Regions from separate parts of the Lysinibacillus sp. NPDC048646 genome, predicted to be linked through region 1. Evidence: predicted binding sites of a transcription regulator. Region 1 holds the regulator's gene; the other holds the start of a gene.
The links. Region 1 encodes CtsR, which represses protease genes until heat stress. Its sites were predicted from a motif close to ATGGTCAATAAAGGTCAAACA; they were not measured.
Positions count from the first base shown of each region.

Region 2: ACQKII_RS01805 (ATP-dependent Clp protease ATP-binding subunit) is a predicted target of CtsR. The motif match lies at 5,582-5,602, and genes of this name have one in related genera.

Region 1 is NZ_JBNNLZ010000014.1:59,885-68,088, forward strand. Features, by position in the region: gene ACQKII_RS15280 (aldehyde dehydrogenase family protein) at 1-680, shown strand, start outside; gene ACQKII_RS15285 (acyl-CoA thioesterase) at 749-1,228, shown strand; gene ACQKII_RS15290 (protoglobin domain-containing protein) at 1,308-2,618, opposite strand; gene ACQKII_RS15295 (hypothetical protein) at 2,936-3,145, shown strand; gene corA (magnesium/cobalt transporter CorA) at 3,303-4,265, opposite strand; gene ACQKII_RS15305 (class I SAM-dependent methyltransferase) at 4,478-5,164, opposite strand; gene ACQKII_RS15310 (DUF4870 domain-containing protein) at 5,291-5,596, shown strand; gene ACQKII_RS15315 (CtsR family transcriptional regulator) at 5,956-6,426, shown strand; gene ACQKII_RS15320 (UvrB/UvrC motif-containing protein) at 6,440-6,985, shown strand; gene ACQKII_RS15325 (protein arginine kinase) at 6,982-8,091, shown strand; gene ACQKII_RS15330 (ATP-dependent Clp protease ATP-binding subunit) at 8,081-8,204, shown strand, end outside.
Region 2 is NZ_JBNNLZ010000001.1:377,325-385,528, reverse strand. Features, by position in the region: gene ACQKII_RS01835 (alpha-amylase family glycosyl hydrolase) at 70-1,539, shown strand; gene ACQKII_RS01830 (DegV family protein) at 1,594-2,451, opposite strand; gene ACQKII_RS01825 (Cof-type HAD-IIB family hydrolase) at 2,533-3,342, opposite strand; gene ACQKII_RS01820 (prolyl oligopeptidase family serine peptidase) at 3,467-4,231, shown strand; gene ACQKII_RS01815 (metal-sulfur cluster assembly factor) at 4,285-4,593, shown strand; gene ACQKII_RS01810 (Crp/Fnr family transcriptional regulator) at 4,704-5,390, opposite strand; gene ACQKII_RS01805 (ATP-dependent Clp protease ATP-binding subunit) at 5,661-7,787, shown strand; gene ACQKII_RS01800 (YjzD family protein) at 7,837-8,031, opposite strand.

The sequences.
Region 1 (8,204 bases):
GTTCTAATGCTGCGGTAATTGTCGAGCCATCGACACCTATTGAAAAAATTATAAAGCGTTGTGTCAGCGGCGCATTTAGTTTTGCTGGACAAGTTTGTATTTCGTTACAACGTATATATGTGCATGCTTCTATTATTGAAGAATTTACAAATGCATTTGTAAAAGAAACTGAAAAGTTAGTCGTAGGTGATCCACTCAATAAAAATACAGATGTTAGTGCTATGATTAATCCAGGTGAGGTAAAACGTATTCGCGCATGGATTGAAGAAGCCAAGGCACAGGGAGCTATCGTAGCCACAGGTGGAACGTTCACGGAACGCACATTAACACCAACCGTTATGACACATGTGACAGCTGATATGAAAATAGTTTGTCAGGAAACATTCGCACCAATCGTCTCAATTGTTTCATATGAAACATTAGACGACGCTATTCGACTAGTGAATGAGTCGGAATTTGGCTTAAATGCAGGAATATATACGAATGTACTGCCAGATGCTTTACATGCAGCAGATGAATTACAAGCAGGAGCTATTATTATTAACGACATACCAACTTTCAGGGTTGATAATATGCCATATGGTGGCGTAAAAATGAGTGGATACGGTCGTGAGGGTATAAAATGGGCAATTGAGGAAATGACAGATACGAAGTTCATTGCGATGAAAAAAACATTCTAGGTTTGCATCAAATCTTTTTGTACGATACTATGGCGGAAGAACATACAGGAAGGGAAGTTATTAGAACTATGACAAATAACGCTGTACCAATGAGCCAATCACGTACGGTTCAAACGCGTCTCGTATTACCGCCAGATACAAATAATCACAATTCCATTTTTGGTGGAAGAGTGTTAGCTTATATTGATGAAATTGCTGCGATTACAGCGATGAAACATGCAAAAGGCCATGTGGTAACAGCCTCAATTGATTCGGTTGATTTTTTATCTTCAGCTCATGTAGGGGATATTTTAGAAATTGAAAGCATTGTTTCTTCTACAGGACGTTCTTCAATGGAGGTTTATGTGCGGGTGATTTCACGTAATTTTGAAACAGGGAAAGAGAAGTTAACGACGGAATCTTTTGTAACAATGGTAGCGGTCGATGAAAAAGGTAAACCAAAGGCCGTTCCAGCCATTATTCCTGAAACAGATGCTGAGAAACGTCTATTTGAAACAGGTCCTGCGCGGCGAGAACATCGTAAGCAAAAACGTGCTTTGGCACATTAAAACAATAAGGGAAATTGACTCGAATGTGTCAATTTCCCTTTTATATAGCTCGTATTAGAGCATATAGAATTAGAAGACATTATATATTTAATTCATTTACTACATTAATCAATGAGTCTGAAGAAGAGGAAACAAGTGTAGCACCTTGTGACAACTCAGTAATTAAATTTGAAATGGTAGAAATATCTCGTGCAGTATTTACATATTGCTGCTGAATACCTGAAACAGCATCTGCAATATCATTAAATGATTTTGATAAATTTGTTTGTGTATCTACACTATGTTGAATTTTTTGGTCTACATTGATAACGGAGCTTGCCATAGTTGCGATATTGCTTTCCGTTTCTTTAATAAGATGCGAAACGTTCTGTACGGCATTTTTTGTTTCTTCAGCAAGTTTACGAACTTCCTCTGCCACGACAGCGAAACCTTTTCCATGCTCACCTGCACGAGCGGCCTCAATGGAAGCATTTAACGCTAATAGATTAGTCTGATCTGCAATACCTGTAACCAGTCCTACAATTTCAGTAATCTTTTGTGAAGATGTACGTAATTGGTTCATTGTCACTTCAAGGCTATTGACACTTTGTAAAATGACATGTATTAAATCATTTTGCTCTTGTAATTGTTGTTGACCACGACTAGATTTTTCTTTTGTATCTTCAACGAAGCTCAAACCTTGTTTTGTTGCTACGGCAATATCATCTGTTTGTGCAGAAATAACCATTAAAGAGGCAGCAGTTTCCTCACTAATAGCATTTAACTCTTCTGCTGTACTTTGAATGGTTGTAACAAGTGAGTGCTTTGTTGCATCCGTCGCTGAACGAATGCGTTCTTCCTCTTTTTCGTAAGCTTCAATAACAAGCTGTTGTTCAAAGTTAATGATTTTGCAGAAAGCATTAATGGCACGAAGTGCATCATGCTTAGATATATCTAATTCATTTGCAAACTTTGCAAACGTCGAAGTTAATGATTGGAAAGAGGCTATGTACCATTTAGATTGTAAACCAATACGCACATGTGTCTCGGCTATTGACTTTCTTTCGTTAATGTATGCGTCATTAATATGACTTTCGAAAATATCACTTAAATGTTTATGTAATGTAATTTTTAAACGGTCGATTTGTGAAGTTTTGTGAATAATATTCAATAAATCTTGACTTAAACTAATGGCTTCATAAAATTGATCAACCATTTTAGGGATTAAATCTTTAGCTAAAGGTTGAAGTTGTTTAATAATGGCTAAATCTTCAGTTGTTAAATCTAATAACTGCAACTGTTTTAGAAGGTTTGGGTGGCTAGAAACATCTAATTGTACATCATGCTTATATTCCTCAGGCGATAACAAAATTGAGTAGCTAGAATTGTTCTTTTTTGTAAACCAACTCATGGTTGTCTGCTCCATTCTTAATAAATATATCAAGTAAAGTGTCTTCCTATTGCTAGGTATATAAATTTGCAAAATATATGCTATTTAATATATTCTACTATTTTTAGTAGCAAATTTGGTTAAAATTTTAGTTTATTTCTATATTTTTTGCATTAATTTCAAATGATTGTCGTTTAAAAGTCAAGAAATAGATTTTTTATAGAAGAAAAAGCAGTTTGAATTTCATATAACAAACCTGTAAAATACGAACTGTTTAGTTTGATAAATAATTGTATGTGAAAATATCAAAATAATATTTGTTAAAAAGGAGACATTACATGGAGAAGAAGCGTTTTAAGTTTGTAATTCCTGTCATGGTGGTTGTCGCTATTGGATCAGTTTATATGTTAAACAACTATTATGCAGAAGTACCGGATTTAGACCAACTTTTAATTACCATTGGTGCAACGTTAGTATCAGGGGTACTTGCCTATTTTTTATTTCCACAACAAGGGGAAAATAAAGTGGATGATCGAGGGCCGTATTAATCATAGTGATCCAATATGTAAAAATAGTATGCTAGGAGTACTCCTAGCATACTATTTTTTTAATATAAAGGTAAAAACCCGCGATTCCTATGGGAAAGTGAAACACGAGTCCCAGCAGGGGGCGTCAATTTGAAGGACTTTTAAGGTGCCCACTGTTTTAGGGTTTAAATAGCTTAAACCAGCCTTTGTATTTAAAAAATGACAGCATAAAGGCGACTATTAATAGCATAATACCAAGGACGATAAAGTAGCTGTATCGACCATGGAGCTCTGGCATAATATCGAAATTCATCCCATAAACACCAGCAATAAATGTTAGCGGAATAAAAATGGTGGAAACAATTGTTAGCGTCATCATAATTCCATTCATGCGACTAGAGCTCATCGCCATATAGTTATCGCGCATATCGGCTGTAAGCTCACGATTGGATTCAACAATCTCTGTCAGTTTAATTAAATGATCGTGAATATCACCGAAATAGGCTCGTTCAGATTTTTTTAGTGCAAAACGATAAGAGCTAAGTACCCGATATAGTAGGTCTCGCATGGGTAAAATAGTTCTTCGTAAATGAAGTAAATCACTACGGAACTCAAATACAATCTGCATGGCATTTACACTGCTTTGATAGGTAAGTTCATCTTCAAGTGCATTTAGATGATCTTCAATTTTATAGACAAGTGGGAAATAGCTATCGACAATTTTATCAATCGTCTGGTAGGTTAGAAATACAGTGCCACGCTCCCAATCCTTTGGTTGCTCTTCTAAAAGTTTTTGCACCTTATCTATTTCTGGTGTCTCATTTTTGTGGAACGTAACGATAAACTTATCAGAGACAAAGATATTTAATTCCTCAGCTATTAGGGTTTCCTCGTTAAGTCTATGAATTACAAAAAAATGATAATCATCATAAAAATCGAGCTTTGGCCGTTGCAAACGCATTAAGCAATCTTCAATGGCTAATGGATGAAAATGAAAGAAAGTATCGAGTAAAAGCTCTTCCTCAATGGTTGGGCAATTAAAATCAACCCAGAACCATTCAAAATGATTATTTTTAATATCTTCTAGCGGAAATCCCTTTAATAATTGTTGATTTTTCGAAATGCCCATTGTGCGAATCACGGCATTCACCTCTATTCTGTTTATAAACGGGCGCTAACCCTCTACTTCAAAACTAATAGCAAGCGGGACATCTAATGGGGAGATAGCGCTCATAAGTAACCGGTTGATCCAGGCACACATAGATTTGATGGGATATCACGGCAGGTTGAGCACATGAAATCTTTTCGGAACGTCAACACTAGGACGTCCTGTGTGTCTAGAATCTTCAACTATTAGAGTATGTCTTTATAGCATACCCAACCGGCAAATAATGTTGTTGCAAAAAATCTGGACGGTTGTGTAAAGCCTGCTTGTTGTAACAGCGTTAAAATTTCCTCTTCCTGCATAAATGATAGAGCACGTATGGACTGCTCCATATTAGCCAATTCTGAGGCTGAAAGCTTTGTATGTTGTAGCCAGTAGGCACGCCATAAATCAAACTGTAACTCCGTTTCAGTTGAGTTTAGCTGCCCGTATTTAGATACAAGGACAAAGGGTGCTCCAGGTTTTAAATGCTTCGCAATTTCTTTTAATGTTGCAAGTTTCTCTTCATAAGTTTCGATAAAATGCAGAACTAATATACAACTGGCAGCATCAAACTTTGTTATTGGTAGAGGTGTTTCTAGTATAGTGCCTTGAAATAAGGAAATATTATTTGGTAACAGTTTTAAGCGTTCTTCTGCAATTAGGAGCATTGCTTGTGCAGTATCTACACCGACAAAGGACCAGTGAGGTCTTTGTTCGGCAAGCTGTAAAATTTCATTGCCGCTTCCTGAGCCAAGTACTAAAAACGTAGCTTCCTCAGACAGGTTGGATCGATAAAAGGCTTGTGTTAAACGTAGCATTGCATCATAGCTTGGTAACGTACGTCGAATACCTTTTTCATATTCGTTTGCGAGTGTGTTATTAAATTCCATCATGAATCACATACCTTTCAAAAAAAATTTTTTAAAAATTTTAATATGTGCGTGAAACTATTTAGGGTATAGTTCCGTAAATAGTAGTACAAATAAAAAAGACAAATAAAAAAAGGAAGGTTGATATAAATGGAGGCAAAATGGTCTAAGGTAATCATACATGCAAGTGCGTTTTTTGCGCCATGGTTAGTACCGATTATTTTTTTCTTAATTAGTTCTGATGATGAAATAAAAGCAGTTTCCATTCAAGCTTTGCTGTTCCAAATTGTGATGTGGGTATTGATTGCCATTGCAGGTATTTTAAGTGTGGTGTTAATCGGTTTACCTTTCTTACTGATTTTTATCATTATGTTATTTGTCGTACCAATTATCGGTATTGTGAAGGCATTATCTGATGAGCCTTGGCGCTACCCGATTGTTGGTCGCTGGGTATAATTTCTATAGACGCAAGTATATGCTAGATGCATATGCTTGCGTTTTTTCTATCGTTGAAAAGGGTAGGCTATAATTATGAACTCGTTTTAACTTTTTTCTATGTTGTTTTATGTGACAAACTTAGCGGAGAGGTTTAATTTCTTTGATGATCATTGGAAAAGAACGTATCTCCTAACTCTGGATGGACCAGTGACACACTATTGCCGGATGATAAATCGTACTTAATTTAGTGCGAAATAATACTTACAACTTTTCAATGTGCTTATTAATTGCAATTATTTTCAAGCGTTCTGTATAATATAGTCAAAGATAGTCAAAGATAGTCAAAGTCAGTGCAGTTAGCGAGGTGTATTCCTAAAATGCGTAATATTTCAGACATCATAGAAGGCTACTTAAAGCAAGTACTTGAATTAGGTGGAGAAGGGCATATTGAAATTAAACGTAGTGAAATTGCCGATAAATTTCAATGTGTACCGTCCCAAATAAATTATGTAATTAATACAAGATTTACTGCTGAGCGTGGTTACCTTGTTGAAAGTAAACGTGGCGGGGGTGGATATATTCGAATTTTACGTGTCCGTGCAAACTCACAAATTGATTTGATTGATGATGTACTCTTTCATATTGAAGGTGGAGCATCTCAAACAGTGGCTGAAGATGTAGTTTATCGTTTAATTGATGAGCAGGTAATTTCGAAACGAGAAGCGAAATTAATGTTAGCGGCAGTTGATCGCTCAACATTAGATTTACAACTACCTTTACGGGATAACATTCGTGCGAATATTTTACGTGCGATGTTAACAACGATTAAATATGAAAAGCAAAAGTAAAGAGGTGATGGAAATGATATGCGAACATTGCAAGCAGCGCAATGCGACAGTAACTGTAACACAAGTTCAAAATAGTCAGAAGGTGGAGCATCATTATTGTGACGTTTGCGCTTCGCAGTTCCATCCATTTCATGCAGAGTTTAAGCAAGAGCCAGTTTCAATTCAACAATTATTATCCAATTGGTTCGGCTCACCAACGTGGCAACAAAAAGTTGGTGAAAAGCAACAAGCACCACCCCAACAACAAACGTGCCCACACTGTGGGTTTACGTATAAGCGATTTTTGAAAGAGGGGAAATTCGGCTGTCCTAGCTGTTATGACACTTTTGCTGAGCATTTGCCAAAGCTCTTTAACCGTATTCAGGCCGGACCTCAACATATTGGCAAAATGCCGGGTGCTCATAGCAATGTCTATGTCATAAAAAAACAAATTGAAGATATTCGCAAACGGATGAAAGATGCCGTAGACGAAGAACAATTTGAAGAGGCTGCAAAGCTTCGTGATGAGGCAAAGGAACTTGAAAATCAGCTACAATTCGAAGGTGGTGATGTGTCGTGATGATTGAGCCATTTTTAGAGAGTGCTACACCTGTATGGATGCATATAGAAGATGATTATTCAGATATTGTCATAAGTACACGCATTCGGCTTGCTCGGAATTTAGATGGTTACCGTTTCCCACTCGTGTTCTCAGAGGATGAAGCACTACAGGTGGAGCAAGCAGTTACACACGCTATTCAAGACAGTCCTAAACTCCTTGAAAGGTACTCTTATTTTGCTATAAAAGATTTAACACCATTACAACGACAAATCCTAGTTGAAAAACATTTAATTAGTCCGCAGTTAGCCAAAAAAGAGCTAGTTGGCTCAATGCTTCTATCTGAGGATGAATCCATTAGCATCATGGTGAACGAAGAAGACCATTTACGCATTCAATGTATGACGGCAAGTTTTCAACTTCAAAAGGCATACGAACAGGCCAATAAAATTGATCGTGCCTTAGAAGGGGCACTACCCTATGCATTTCGAGATGATTTTGGCTATTTAACAAGTTGCCCAACGAATATTGGTTCAGGACTTCGGGCTTCTGTCATGATGCATCTCCCGGTCCTAACATTAACTGGTCAGATGAATCAAATAATAAATGCCATGACACGATTAGGAATGACGGTTAGGGGAATATATGGAGAAGGTAGCGAAAATCTAGGAAATGTTTACCAAGTGTCGAATCAGATTACCCTTGGAAAAACAGAAGATGATATTTTAGCAGACATCCAAAGTGTAGCTGAAAAAATTATTCAAAAAGAACGGCAGGCAAGGGGAAAGCTGATGGATAAGGCAGAACTTGCTTTAGAAGATCGTATTTATCGTGCTTTAGGCACCTTGACTCATGCTCGCATTTTAACGAGTGAGGAAGCGGCTACCTGTTTATCAAATGTACGTTTAGGAGTGGATTTACAGTTGATTGATGGCATAAAGGCCGCAACTTTAAATGAATGTATTGTCTGTATGCAACCTGGATTTTTACAGCATTATGCAGGCGAGGCACTACCACCGTCCGAACGTGACCGAGTACGAGCAAAGATGCTTCGTGAGGCATTATTTCAAGAAACTTTGAGTAAGCCTACTATAGGGGGAAAAGGAGAGGATTCATATGATGTTTAATCGTTTTACACAACGCGCACAAAAAGTATTACAGCTTGCACAGGAAGAGGCGATTCGTTGGAAACACGAATCAATAGGGACTGAGCATATTCTTTTAGGGCTTATTCGTGAAG
Region 2 (8,204 bases), on a different contig from region 1:
AATGATAGCGACGTTACTGTTTTATTTGGTAAAATGACGATGGATTGGTTTGAAAGAGAGGGAATAAAAGTGAAATTTAAGAAGTGGATAAGTGCGACAGCTGCATCGCTTTTACTGGTGACTTCATTGTTAGGAACAACACCAGTGGTACTGGCAGACGAAGTACAAACAAGAACGATTGCACAAGAAAGCATCTATGATTTACTCGTTGACCGATTCTTTAATGGCTCGGGCACTAACGATTTTGATACCAATACGCAAGACCCTTCGAAATTTGCAGGTGGTGACTTCACTGGGCTACAAGATAAACTAAAATTTATCGGAGAGATGGGATATACGATTGTCTCCATTGGGACAATTTTCGCTACAGAAACGTATGATGGCTCGATGCCAACAAGCTATACATCATTAGAAGAGCATTTTGGCACAGCAGAAGAATTCCAAAGTGTTATCGAAGTCTATAAAGCGAATAATATGTCGGTTATGATTGACTTTCCTCTAAACAATGTGAGTGCAAATCATGAATGGGCAAAGGATGCAACAAAACAGGATTGGATTACCTCTACAAATAATGGACAAGTACAATGGGATTTGAAAAATAAAGATGTACAAAACGCCCTGATTGAGGCTGCAACAGAATTCGCCTCTACATATAATATCGGTGGTATGCGTTTAACAAATATTGCTGATGCTGATACAGCATTTATAAATGCGCTAATCGAGGCGTTAAAAGGCACGAAAGAATCGTTTTATGTCATTGCAAATGAAGAAAGTGATGCCAATTTTGATGCGAACTTCTCACCTGCAACGGCTGATATTTACCGTAATATTTTTAAAAATGTTGATATGGATTCATCAAAGCTAATGGACCCTTTTTCAGGCGAAAAACCAACGCAAATTATGATTGATTCCCTTCAAACGCATCGTTTTACATTTGACTCTGCGAATGAAAATATGTTCCCACCAACTCGCCTAAAAATGGCGTTGGGTGCTTTATTTATGTTGCCAGGTATACCAGTTGTGCAGTATGGTTCGGAAATTGCGATGAATGGGGAAGTGAAACCCGATACGCATCAATTGTACAATTTTAAAACTGATGAAGAGTTAATCGACTTTGTGAAAAATGTACAATCCTTACGCAATAAATCTGCCACAATACGCAATGGCGATTTTGAGGTTATTACAAATGAAAACGGTTTACTTGTATTTACACGAACTTCTGATGAAGAACAATGGGTCATCATGGTGAACAATACAGGTAAAACACAACGAGTTGATTTTACATCGGCTCAGCTTGGCGAAGGTAAAATGCTAAATGGTATTTTGCACGAAGAAAAAGTTCGTATTAATGAAAAAGACGTGTATCCAGTGATTTTAGACCGAGAAATGATTGAGATTTATCAAGTTAGAGAAGATAAAGGATTAAACCTTCCATACATGGTAGCACTTGGTTTAGTATGGCTACTATTTATAGGATTTGTAGTTGTGATTATTAAACGAGGTAAATCACGTCGTCAGGAACAAGACGCTATAAAATAACAAATAAAAATCCCTCCAGTTTGCCTTTTGGTCGGGCGTGGAGGGATTTTTACATTAAGCTTGGTAACTTTTATTTGTAAAGAAAATAGCAATTGTACCTGGTCCTACATGGGAGCCAATAACTGAACCAATCATTGTCATTTGAATAGCTTTCGGTGCGAATTTATCCTGGATGGCTGTTTTTACTTCGTTTGCAAAGACAGAGTCGTCACTATGGCTAATACCGACAATTTTATCGGAAAAATTACCACCGCGTTGTTGCATCAAATCTAGCATACGTGCAATGGCCTTCTTTCGTCCTCGTGATTTTTCAATTGGCACAAGCTTACCATCCTCAACATTTAATATCGGCTTAATACTAAGGAGTCCACCAAGAAATGCACTAGCTTTAGATACGCGACCACCCTTTGCTAGGTAGTCTAAATCTTCTACTGTAAAAAGATGCTCCATCTGTGAAGCAAGAGAGGTTAATTTTGTTTCAAGTTCTTGCAATGAGGCACCTGTATTGCGAAGTTGAACCGCTTCTTCAATCACTAAACCATGGCCGAAGGAAGCACATTTAGAATCAATGATCGTGAGCTTTAACGATGGATATTGTTCAAGTACTTGATTGCGAATCATCATAGCAGTACTATATGTACCTGATAATTCCGAAGAAAATGCGATATAAACGCCTTCTTCGTCGCTTTGTGCTAGTTCTTCAAAATGTTTAAGGAAGAGCTCTGGTGACACTTGTGACGTTTTTGGGTGGGCACCTTGTCGAATAGCATCGTAAATTTCCTTAGAATCAATTGCAATGACATCATCATATTCGCTGTCGTTTAAATGCACGCGTAATGGAAGTAGCACGACATCATTCTCTTCATAATAAGACTTCGGTAAATCACATCCACTATCAGTAAAAATTTTCATTATCTTGTCCCCCTAAATAAACTGTCTTCCTCCAAATTTAAACTGTAAAAAATGGAAAGTCAATTTGAACTTACTACTTAACTATGATAATTTCAAGCGTTCAATGAGTATTTTAGCAATACCATCTTCGTTATTGGTCGTAGTAATTTCATTGGCAATATTTTTTAAGGATGGGATGCCATTGCCCATAGCTACACCAATGCCTGCAAAATCAATCATTTCTAAATCATTATCTTCATCGCCAAAGGCAATAATACGCTCACGTGGGATACCTAAATCTTTAGCAACATGTGAGATACCTACGGCTTTATTTAAGCCACGACGGACAATCTCAATAATGTGTAGTGGTGCGCCCCAACGACGATGCTCGATTACCTCTGCATGAACTGCTTGTAAATGATCGCGAATAATCATAGAATTCGCTTCATTTGCTTGGATAAGTAGACTTGTCGGATTTTCTTGCAAATGTGTCGATAAATCACCGAGTGTAATTTTGGGGTTGCCCATATTAAAAATGTTTAAAATCCGGTCATGCTCTGTATGGACATAAATGTCATCCATCACCTCGGCGATAATATTTTCATATTCATAACTATTTACCGAATCAACGACATCTCGTACAACGCTTAAATCAATCGGTGTATGCATCGCGTGCCAAGCTATATTTTTAGGATGGTGAACGTAAGCACCATTAAAATTTACAATGGGCGTTGTAAGTCCAAGTTCATGGTAATAAATATCGCTAGCACGATAAGGACGACCTGTGGCAATCATCACCTGATGTCCTTGTTCTTTCGCCTGCAATAATGTTTTTTTAGTTTTCTTTGAAATTTGTTGTTGGTCCGTCAATAACGTCCCATCTAAATCTAAAACAATTAAATGCGGTTTCATAGCATGTTGCCCCTTTCCTATATGTTTGAATAGTATCTCTTTGTCACCTTCGCGTCAAAATTTTGTCATGTAGAAAAAAGTTTGCTAACATAAAAAGAAGAGACAAAAGTTGGGAGTGACAAAGATGTTCACAGAGAGAGAAGTGTGGGGAAATATTCCTTTATTACATATATATACAGAAGATATGAATGAAGAAACCCCCGTCGTGATTTTCTTACACGGCTTTATGAGTGCAAAAGAACATAATTTACATTATGCATATCAGCTAGTCCATAAAGGGGTGCGTGTCCTATTACCAGATGCAAAATTACATGGTGATCGAAGTGAAGGCTTAACAGAGATGCAAATGAATTCACGCTTTTGGGATATTGTCTTAAATTCTATTCATGAAGTAGAGCAATTATATAATGAGTTAAAGAATAAACAACTGTTAGTGAATGATAAAATTGGTGTGGCAGGTACTTCGATGGGGGGAATTGTCACATCTGGTTGTTTAAAGTTTTATGATTGGATACAAACAGCGGCGGTATGCATGGGTGCACCTAGCTTTATAGAATTAGGCGCATATCAATTACAGCAGTTTGCTGAAAGTGGCTTAAATTGGCCCATGTCAGAAGAAGAAATACGAAAAACGAATGAGCTTTTAGCGAAGTATGATATAAGCTTAACACCAGAAAAATTTGCACAACGCCCGATATTTTTCTGGCATGGTAAAAAAGATAAAACTGTGCCATTTAAAGATACGTATACTTTCTATTTAAAATTACGTGCTTATTATGAAACAAATCCAGAAGATCTGAATTTCTTCGTTGATAATCAAGCTGGTCATGCTGTGACACGTGAGGGAATGCTAGCAGCAACTGGATGGCTTGCGCAGCATTTGGCATAATAAGTTGCATCTGCTATGATGAAGTTAACACTGTGATGGAAGGAGAAATACGGATGGATCAAGATATGAAAGACAGCATGTTTAGTGCATTAGAAAATGTAATTGACCCTGAGCTGGGTATTGATATTGTCAACTTAGGATTAGTATATGATGTTGAATTAGATGATGAGGGCTTAGCAACTGTCACAATGACGCTAACTTCAATGGGATGCCCAATGGGTCCTGTTATTGTTGATCAAGTAAATACAGCATTAAGTGAACTACCAGAAGTGAAAAGTACAAATGTTAACATTGTATGGAATCCACCATGGTCAAAAGACAAGATGTCTCGATATGCAAAATTGGCATTAGGCGTACGTTAATAAGACTTTAGCATAAGGCGCTTGTAGCTAGGTAAGGTACAAAATAGCGTACGTAAACAAACAAAATCCCACTTGCACAATATGCAGGTGGGATTTTGTTATAGAACGGATCAATCGATACGACAAATTTGTAATGGACAATTTTCACAGGCGATTTCGTCTTTTAGAACTTGTAGATCATGAATCGTTATATATCCTTTTTCAAAGGATAAAATATTATGCTTTTTTAAATCATTTAGCATACGATTTATCATTTCTCTACTTGTTGCACACAGATTAGCGATTTCAGAATTTGTTAGTGGAAAGTCGATGAAAATAGTGCCGTTTTCTAAAACCTTGCCATAGGTATTAGATAGGCGGATTAACGTTGAAAATAAAGCACCTTTCTTACCGTTTAATACTAAATCACGCAAGCGGCTTTGATGTTTTAAATTTTCAGTTTGTAGCCATTTCAAATACTCAATCATTAAATACGGTTGCTCTAATAATAACTGCTCTAACGATTTACGGCTAAGGACGTATAACGTAGATGGCTCTAATACTTTTGCAGTCATAGAGTGGTAAGTAAGGTTACAAAATAATGAACCCTCTCCGATAATACTATCAGGACCACAGATTCGTGTTGTTAATTCCTTTCCACTTTCAGTTTCCTGACTAATCGAAATAGCACCAGTTTTTATATAATATATTTCTTTCGCACGTTCGCCTTCTAAAAAAATTTTACTTTCCTTATTCACTTTTATAAAAACACCGTGCTTTTGAAAAAGAGCATGGATTTTCTCTTGATTATCATCCATTAGTACCATAAATCAAACACATCTCTTTCTATTTGTAATAGTGACCGTATTACAAAAGAATGGTGATTAATCATTCCGATATATTAAAACAAAGAAACATATGATTATTATAACGTAATCTACCGTAAGTAAGGGGAAAAAATTTTAGCGCTTATTTTTTGCTTGGTCTTGTCGATTGTTGTAAAATAAAGTTAGTCAAAAAAGGTCAAACGTTATTCTCTGGAATGTGAATGTAATTACGCCAAACAAAATTTAAAAGGAGTGCTTACGATGCAATTTCAACAAACAGATGATAAAAAGCCATTAGAGCAATTTGGACGTAATTTAATCGAAGAAGTAAAGAACGGCAAGATGGATCCAGTAATTGGCCGTGATGAAGAAATTCGTCATGTTATTCGTATTTTAACCCGAAAAACTAAAAATAACCCAGTATTAATTGGTGAACCAGGTGTTGGTAAAACAGCGATTGTAGAAGGACTGGCTCAACGCATTGTGAAAGGTGATGTACCGGAGGGTTTAAAAGAATGTGTATTGTATGAGCTTGATATGAGTGCGTTAATAGCAGGGGCCAGTTATCGTGGACAATTTGAAGAACGATTAAAAGGTGTATTGAAAGAAGTAAAAGAATCAGAAGGTCGTATCATTCTATTTATCGATGAGCTTCATACGATTGTTGGTGCAGGGAAAACAGACGGTGCAATGGATGCTGGGAATATGTTAAAGCCGATGCTCGCTCGAGGAGAATTACATTGTATCGGTGCTACAACTTTAGACGAATACCGTATGTATATTGAAAAAGACCCAGCTTTAGAACGTCGTTTCCAGCAGGTGCTTGTGCGTGAACCATCTATTGAAGATACTGTATCCATTTTACGTGGCTTAAAAGAACGCTTTGAGTTACATCATGCTGTAAGAATCCATGATCGTGCCATTGTAGCGGCAGCGGAGCTTTCGAATCGCTATATTACAGAGCGCTTCTTGCCTGACAAAGCCATTGATTTAATAGACGAGGCTTGTGCAATGATTCGTACGGAAATTGATTCCATGCCACAGGAATTAGATGCAGTGACACGTCGTATTATGCAACTAGAAATTGAAGATCAAGCACTACGAAAAGAAAAAGATGAGGCAAGTAAAAAAAGACTAGAACAATTACGTGATGAGTTAGCCAAACTAAAAGAATCCTCAGAAGGTATGCGCACGCAATGGGAAGCAGAAAAAGAGGCTCTTCATGGCATTCAGAAAAAACGTGAAACACTCGATAAATACCGCCGTGATTTAGAGGAGGCTGAAAGTAAATATGATTTAAATAAAGCGGCAGAATTACGTCACGGTAAAATCCCTACACTTGAAAAAGAAATTCAAGAGATGGAAAAACAATTAGAAGATGGAACAGAAGCACGTATTTTACGCGAGGAAGTAACTGCAGATGAAATTGCATCGATCGTATCTCGTTGGACAGGTATACCAGTGACGAAATTAGTTGAAGGTGAACGTGAAAAATTACTGCGTTTAAAAGATACGCTACATGAGCGGGTTGTTGGGCAGGAGACAGCTGTTCAGCTTGTAACTGAAGCGGTATGGCGTGCTCGCGCAGGCATTAAAGACCCACATCGTCCGATTGGTAGCTTTTTGTTCCTAGGACCAACTGGTGTGGGTAAGACTGAGCTAGCAAAGGCACTCGCTGCACAGTTATTTGATTCAGAGGATCATTTTATCCGTATAGATATGAGTGAATACATGGAGAAACATAGCGTATCTCGTCTTGTTGGTGCACCTCCAGGTTATATTGGCTATGAAGAGGGAGGACAATTAACAGAAGCTGTCCGCCGTAATCCGTATTCAGTTGTTTTACTTGATGAAATTGAGAAAGCTCATCCCGATGTGGCCAATATATTACTGCAAATTTTAGATGATGGCCGCATTACGGATAGTCAAGGGCGTATGGTGAACTTTACAAATACGGTCGTGATTTTGACATCTAATATTGGTTCTAGTTATTTAATGGAAGCAAAAAAAGACGATGCAGCAGTTGAAGATTTAGTCATGGCAGCACTACGTCAACATTTTAAACCAGAACTACTAAATCGTATGGATGATATTATTCTGTTCCATGCTCTATCAGATGAGCATTTCACAGCCATCGCTTGGAAATACGTTGAACAACTTGTAAAACGTGTAGCAGAGCAAGAAATAACTTTAGAAGTAGAAAAAGACGTTATTGATTGGGTTGTGGAACAAGGCGCAGATGCACAATTTGGTGCGCGACCATTAAAACGTTTCGTGCAACGTTATATTGAGACAGCGGTTGCGAAGGAATTATTACGTGGTGAAGTATTACCTGGTGATACCTTGCATGTGAAAATGCGTGATGGTCATTGTGTCGTTGAAAAATAATAGAAAAAAACCTGTTTCGCTTGAGGCGAGACAGGTTTTTTGGTTTTGATTAATGATGGTCTGCAGCGTCTGGAGTTGGCTCGTTTGGAATGATAGCACCAATTACAAAAATTAGTACTGAGAACACAACTGAAATGATAGCACCTGTTTGGAAATCAAATGGTACACCAAGTACAGAACTTACTACATAGTTTAACATTGAAACTAGTAGGAATGACCATACGAATGTAACGATATATTGCATTAATTTCACCTCAACCGAACTTTTTAAAATCGTTAGTTTTACTACATATACATTATCATATCATAACATAAGACGAAAAAAAAAGAACCTTTTATGATAAAGTGAACTTTAATCGGTGGTATACGTTCTCCATCGACGATTGCTTGTTACAATCGGATTCTTACGAGTACTTG